Regions from separate parts of the Rhodococcus sp. P1Y genome, predicted to be linked through region 1. Evidence: riboswitches for the same ligand, from Rfam matches in the RefSeq annotation. Region 1 holds a riboswitch; the other holds the start of a gene.
The links. A riboswitch is a leader RNA that binds a small molecule or an ion and turns the genes downstream of it on or off. The one in region 1 is predicted to bind cobalamin.
Positions count from the first base shown of each region.

Region 2: linked by a shared signal. The riboswitch ahead of D8W71_RS00410 (ABC transporter substrate-binding protein) and the one ahead of D8W71_RS15200 (magnesium chelatase subunit D family protein) in region 1 are both predicted to bind cobalamin.

Region 1 is NZ_CP032762.1:3,283,604-3,287,014, reverse strand. Features, by position in the region: gene D8W71_RS15200 (magnesium chelatase subunit D family protein) at 1-1,483, opposite strand, end outside; adenosylcobalamin (AdoCbl) riboswitch at 1,521-1,673, opposite strand; gene D8W71_RS15195 (GNAT family N-acetyltransferase) at 1,689-2,165, opposite strand; gene mqo (malate dehydrogenase (quinone)) at 2,178-3,411, opposite strand, start outside.
Region 2 is NZ_CP032762.1:80,126-83,536, forward strand. Features, by position in the region: gene D8W71_RS00405 (FecCD family ABC transporter permease) at 1-441, opposite strand, end outside; gene D8W71_RS00410 (ABC transporter substrate-binding protein) at 549-1,538, opposite strand; cobalamin riboswitch at 1,637-1,790, opposite strand; gene D8W71_RS00415 (FUSC family protein) at 1,788-3,411, opposite strand, start outside.

The sequences.
Region 1 (3,411 bases):
CGGTCACCGCCGACAGCCGATCACGAGCGGCCATCGAACCGGACGCATCGACGACGAAGACGATCAAGTTTCCCTCGCGCCCTTCGCGCAACGCCCCTCGCAGGTCCGCAGGCCGGAGCACGAACCGACCCGATGTTCGGCCGCGCTCCACCTGTTCCTCGGCCGCGGCGAACAGCGTTCCGACGAGGTGAAGTCCCTTCCCTCGCTCCGTGGTCGGACGCACTGCGCGTCCCTGCGACGAACGGGACCGCGATCGCCTGCCCGGCGCACCTTCTCCGACGCCGGGAACCTCCATCAGGCGCGCACGGAACTGGGCCCCTGGCGCAGCTGCATTGCGTTCCTGGGAACCGTTGCTGCTCTGCGGTTGTGGCGGCTGCTCGGTACCGCCGCAACCCGGCGGCGTGCCACCGTCGTCTGGACCGGCATCGTCAGGACCGGCATCGTCAGGACCGGCATCGTCAGGACCGGCATCGTCGGGATCCGGCCTGTTCGGGCCCGGACCGTCCGGATCGGGCTCCGGTTCTGGTTTCCCTGCGTCGGCTTGTTCCGCAGCATCGCGCATCGCGTCGTCCAGCGCCTGGTCGTCGATACCTGGCTCGTCGAAGGGATCGCGCCGACGCCGATGTGGCAGAGCGAGTTCCGCCGCGACTCGCACGTCGGCTTCCTCCACGACGACCGATCCACGCCACGCGGCGTGGGCAGTAGCGGTTCGTGCAACGACGAGATCGGCACGCATGCCGTCGACATCGAAGGACGCGCACAGCGCGGCGATTCGACGGAGTTCGGTGTCGTCGAGCACGACGTCGTCGAGCACACTACGAGCATCGACGATTTTGCGGGCGATCTCGGCGTCGCTGTCTGCATAGCCTGCAGCGAAAGACTCCGGATCGCGCTCGTAGTTCAGTCGGCGACGCACGACGTCCATGCGGGTGTCGACATCTCGGGACGCGGTGACCTCGACGGCGAGACCGAAACGGTCCAGCAGCTGAGGCCGAAGTTCCCCCTCTTCCGGATTCATCGTGCCGACGAGTACGAACTGCGCTGCGTGCGAGTGCGAGACGCCGTCGCGTTCGACGTGGACCCGGCCCATCGCAGCCGCGTCGAGAAGTACGTCGACGAGATGATCGTGAAGCAGGTTGACCTCGTCGACGTACAACACGCCGCGGTGGGCCGCCGCCAGCAGACCCGGCTGGAATGCGCGCTCACCGTCACGCAGTACCTTCTCGAGATCGAGAGATCCGACAACTCGATCCTCGGTGGCTCCCACCGGCAGTTCGACCAGTCGTGCCGGGCGAGCGATTCCTTCGTCGATCACCTCGGGAAGGAGCGCTGCGAGGGCGCGCACGACCGTCGACTTCGCTGTCCCCTTCTCACCTCGTACCAGTACGCCTCCGATGCCGGGGTGGACCGCGCACAGCACGAGGGACAAGCGCAGCTGATCCTGGCCCACGATCGCACTGAACGGAAAACCGGACTGCTGCACGAGAGATCTCCTTCGTACCCCGGACTCCGCGCCGGGGATGTGGACGTCCGCCGAAGCGGCGGACACGAACTTACGAAGTTGTGCGGCGATCTGACTTCGGAATCAACACCTGGGCACCGATTCCTACACAGTGGCGGGACCGCGCCTGATTCGCACAGGACTTCCCCGCATCAACTTCGACTTCTCGAACACTACTGCTCGCGCGCTACGACTCACCCCACGGCGTACCGCCACCGCGACGCATCGGAGTGTGCGGAATACCGTCTTCCAGGACCTCTTCGCCGTCCGGGAGGAATCCGTGCTTGGCGTACATGTCCACGAGGTAGCTCTGTGCGTTGATGCGACACGGCGCAGAGCCGACTTCGGCGAGGGCCGCCCGCAGGATGCGCGTCGTGTGACCCTGTCCGCGCGCTGAGCGCTGCGTGCACAGTCGCCCGATGCGGAAGGCCTTCTCCCCGTCGTCGTGCTCTTCGAGCAGACGCAAGGTGCAGACGACCTCGCCGTCGCGCTCCAACCAGAAGTGCCGCGTTTCGGTGAGCAGGTCTCGGCCGTCGAGCTCAGGGTAGGCGCAGGCCTGCTCGACGACGAATACCTCGACACGCAGCTTCAACAGGTCGTACAGAGTGTTGTTGGACAGGTCCAAAGCCCATGATCGTTTGAGGGCAGCTGCTTGCGTAGTCATCAGGTGTTGCTATCACACGCCACTGGGCTGTGCGAGTCGAGATGGCTCCTGGAGCTGCAACCCACGTGCGGTCCAATCGAAAATTTCGCGGAACAATGCCGGATCCTCGGCCAGTTTCTTGCCGAGCGAGGGCACCATGTCCTTGAGTTTCGGCTGCCATGCGTCGTAGCGGTCGCCAAAGCACCGTTGCAGGACGTCGAGCATTGCAGGAACTGCTGTCGAAGCACCCGGTGATGCCCCCAGAAGGCCGGCGATGGTGCCGTCGGCGGAATTGATGACGGCCGTGCCGAACTCGAGCACTCCGCCCCGGCCCTTCTTGCGGATGACCTGGACGCGCTGGCCTGCGGTGACGAGCTCCCAGTCGGTGCCGATGACTTCGGGTGCGAATTCACGCAGGGTCTCGACGCGGTCGGCTTCCGACTGCGCGAGCTCACTGACGAGGTACTTCACCAGTCCTAGCTCGGTGACGCCGACCCCGAGCATCGACATGAGGTTTCCTGGCTTGACGGAACTGGGCAGGTCGGTGAGCTTGCCCTGCTTGAGGAACTTCGGGGACCATCCTGCGTACGGACCGAACAGCAGACCGGGTTTGCCGCCGATGACGCGGGTGTCGAGGTGAGGCACCGACATCGGAGGTGCGCCCACGGACGCCTTCCCGTAGACCTTTGCCGAATGCTGTGAAATCAGATCGGGATTGGTGCAGCGCAGCCATTCACCGCTGACCGGGAACCCACCGAAGCCGTTGATCTCGCTGATTCCCGACTTCTGCAGCAGATGCAGCGCGCCTCCGCCCGCGCCGACGAACACGAACTTGGCGTTGACGGTCTTCTTGGTGCCGGTGCGGAGGTTGGCGATCTTGAGATTCCACGTGCCGTCGGACTGCTTGGTTATGTTGCGCACATCGCTACCGAAGTGGACGGTGCCGCCGGAACCGGAGATGTAGTTGAGGAGCTGGCGCGTCAATGCGCCGAAGTCGACATCGGTGCCCGCGTCACTCCAGTTGAGGGCTACGGGATCGGAGAAGTCTCGACCCTCGCCCATGAGGGGCAACCGCTTGGCGAACTCGTCCGGGCTGTCGATGTACTCCATGCCTTCGAACAACGGGTTCGACGCCAAGGCCTCGTACCGCGCACGTAGGTACTTCACGTTCGACTCGCCGTGCACGAAGCTCACGTGCGGGATCGGATTGATGAAGTTCTTCGGGTCGCTGAGAACCCCGGACTCGACGCTGTGTGCCCAGAACTGG
Region 2 (3,411 bases), 2.7 Mb from region 1:
GCCCAGCGCAACGCCGACCAGGACGATTGCCGTCGACTGCGGGTATCGGCCGCCGATGAGCAACGCCAGAAACAGCGGAATCATTGCCCCGATGAACGCGGCCGCTGGAATCGTGAATGCCCCGAGCGCTCCGGCGCCGACCCCCAGCGTCATGACTAGTACGACACCGAATCCGGCACCCGAGGACACGCCGAGCAGGTAGGGGTCGGCCAACGGATTTCGGGTAACCGCCTGTGCCACACCGCCCGCAAGGGCAAGCGACGCACCGACGACTGCAGCGGTCAGTGATCTCGGCAAACGCGATTCGACGACGATCGCCGAACGCGCCTCGGTCCACCAGGATTCGAAGGCTCCCGGCGTCACGCGATGGATGACGATGGCCCACACGTCTCCGACCGGGATACGAACCGAGCCGAACGAGACAGCTGCAGCGATGGACATCAGCAGCAGGGCAACGAGACCGAGCAAGATCAGACCGAAGCTGATCTTGGAGCGCTGCGGTGCGTGCGTTTTCGCCCGAGCGGGCTTGGCGTCGACGACGGCGGTCATCAGGACTCGAACCGGTCCGGATGCAGGTGGCGTGCGATGGTGTCGACACTCGTCACCAATCGGGGGCTCTCGAAGAAGTCGTCGAGCGGCACGACGACGAAGTTGTCTCGTTGCACGGCAGGTGTCGTCGCCATGATCGGCTGACTCTTCAGGAAGTCGATCTTGCCTTGCGCTGACGTGTCGCCGTAGTCGAGGACGACGATGGCCTGCGGTGCGCGTTCGCCGATGATCTCCCACGTGGTGTCGAGGTAGGGCCGTTCACCCTCGGGAAAGATGTTGGCCGCTCCCGCGTAGTCGGCGATCAGCTGCCCGACGCCGACGCCACCGATCGTGGTCGGCACGTCCTCACCCGAGTCGTAGAAGAACGTCGGTGTCGGAGTGACTCCGTCCAGGTCGCCCTGCACCTCGCCCAAACCGGCCACGACGCCGTCGATGACCCCCTTCGCTGCATCTTCGACACCGAGGACGTCACCGAGTTGGGTGTAGTCGGTCTCGAGCATGCCGATGTCCGGGAACCCCGATCCGCAGTACTCGGAGAACAAGAACGTGGGGATACCGGTGTCGGTGAACGACTGGCGCGCCCGGCCTTCCTTGTCGTTGAACGCGCTGCGCATACCGCCGACGACCAAGTCCGGGTCGAGGTCGAGGATCTGCTCCTTGGTCGGATACTCGTCGGCCAGGCCGGGGATCCGGGCGAACTCGTCGGCCGTCTCAGGCGTCGGCGTCGCATTCCGGTAGCCCATTCCAACGATGCGATCCGCGACGCCCATCTCGATGAGCACTTCGGTGACGTGGTCGTTCATCGAGACGATGCGCTGGGGCGGGGCGTCGAACTGCTGGGTGACGTCGCAGTTGGTGATGGAAACAGGCTCGTCGAACGACGTTGTTTCGGTGCCTGCCTCGATGGCGTCGCCCCGGGAACAGGCGGCGAGGACCAGGACGGATCCAACCGCGACAATTCGGGCGACGGAGGAGATGGAGCGTGACATGAGAACCTCACTTGGAGCTCAGAGCCACGAAATGAGAGTCGGGTGCGCAGCCCACGAGTGGACCACGCGCTGGACTGCCGATTCGTAGACCACGACGAATGGGTGTCGCACACACAGCCGCTGGGTAATCGGGCTCGCCACCTCGCCGAAACGAAGTGGCCCACCGTTGCGGGTCAGCGCCGGATTTCGACCGGCTTCCCCCTGCGACTGGCTAGCGTGTTACTTCGCTAGGCAGTATGCACGACGCGCTCACACCCGTGTCAGCGCCTCTCCCATTGTTCGGTTCAGAGTGCTCAACGAACGTACGGCGCTGCGGACCGGCCCTGGCGTCGTGGTCGACGCCAACATGACATCGGGCGCGGAGGTCTCGGTCAGCTTCTCCGGCGGTTCGACGTGTTCGCCGGCAACGGCTCGTTTGACGTCGGCGATCGTTGCCTTGGTGACGTCGGCGGCGTGCATCAGTGCTCTCGCGGTCTCGTCCGACGGACCGGTACCGGGGTTGGCCCTCGATGCTCCGACGCCTGCGCGGGCGAGTGCATGCGCGGACCGGTTGCTGACGGTCATGATTCGCACGAGCCGCTTCGCCCCACGGCGAGTCCTCGTCGTCGGACCGATTTCCAGTGGCTTACCCGCTGTCACCAGGTCTTTCAGAGCGTTGTCCAGTTTCCGCATATCGGTGACGAGGTTCGTGCTTCCACCCGGGGAGACGACGGCGCCGATCCCGGTGTCGATGATGGCCGTCATCTGGTCGAGGTAGTCGTCGATCTTGCCGACCATCGTCGATCTGGTACCGGTGGAGAAGATGAAGTAGGCCGAGGCGATTCCGACGACACCGCCCGCCGCGGTTTCGACGATCCGTAGTTCGAGCACCTCGATGCTGAAGGTGCCGAGCAGACCGTAGAGCATCGCGAGCATCACCGTGACGAAGAACGACAGCAGTGCATAGGCAACGGTGACGAGGTAGAACGCGAAGAACACGCACACCACCAACAAGATCAGCTGCAGCGGTTGGTTGTTTCCGACGAGCGCCGACAGCAGCACGCCGGCAAAGACCCCGGCGATGGTCCCGACGACGCGATGGCCTGCACGCGAGAGAATTTCGCCACGCGTCGACGCCCCGGTGAAGACCAGAAATGCCGTCAGCACCGCCCAGTACCAGCGGTCAGGCGAGATCAACTCTCCGAGAAGCGTTGCTGCACTGGTAGCCACGGCGACCTGAATCGCTGCCTTGGTACTCGGGTTCAGCCCCTCGGTGTCCTCTGCCTTGTTCGGCTCCTCCTTCGGCGCAGACTCCGTGTGCAGGGCGTTGCTGGTGATGTGATGAATGGCGATGTGCGCCTGCACTGCTCGCATCGCGACAGTGGTGGCGATTCCGGCCTGAGTCGAGGGATCGGACTTGTCCGCCGCGGCGGCGGCGAGGCGTCGGGCAGCCCGCAGTTGATCCTCCGACGGGTTGTTCTGCAAACACGATCCGAGCGCGGTAGTGGCCTGTCCGAGCGACTTCGGCCAGGCCTTGTCCGGATCGAGCGCCCACAGTGCACTGACGAGTTGCTCGGTGGCGATCTGTGCGTCGAAAATGCGCATGGACAGGTCTTCATTGGTGACGCTCAAAAGCTGAGCTGCGTCGTTGCGGTCGAGCCAGTCGTCGATCATCAACGCCGTGCTGCCCAATGTGTCGAGCTTCTTGCGGAGGAGGTCGAGATTGCGGTCACTTCTGTTCGACGCCACCTGCAGCACGTCGATCGATGCGGCGCGCAGCGCCCGTACCAACCGTTTCAGTTCGAGTCCTGGTCTGTCCGGCAGAATCACCGTTCTGACGAGCAGCGAGATCCCGACACCGAGAACGATCGACCCGGCCAGCATCGGTATCTGC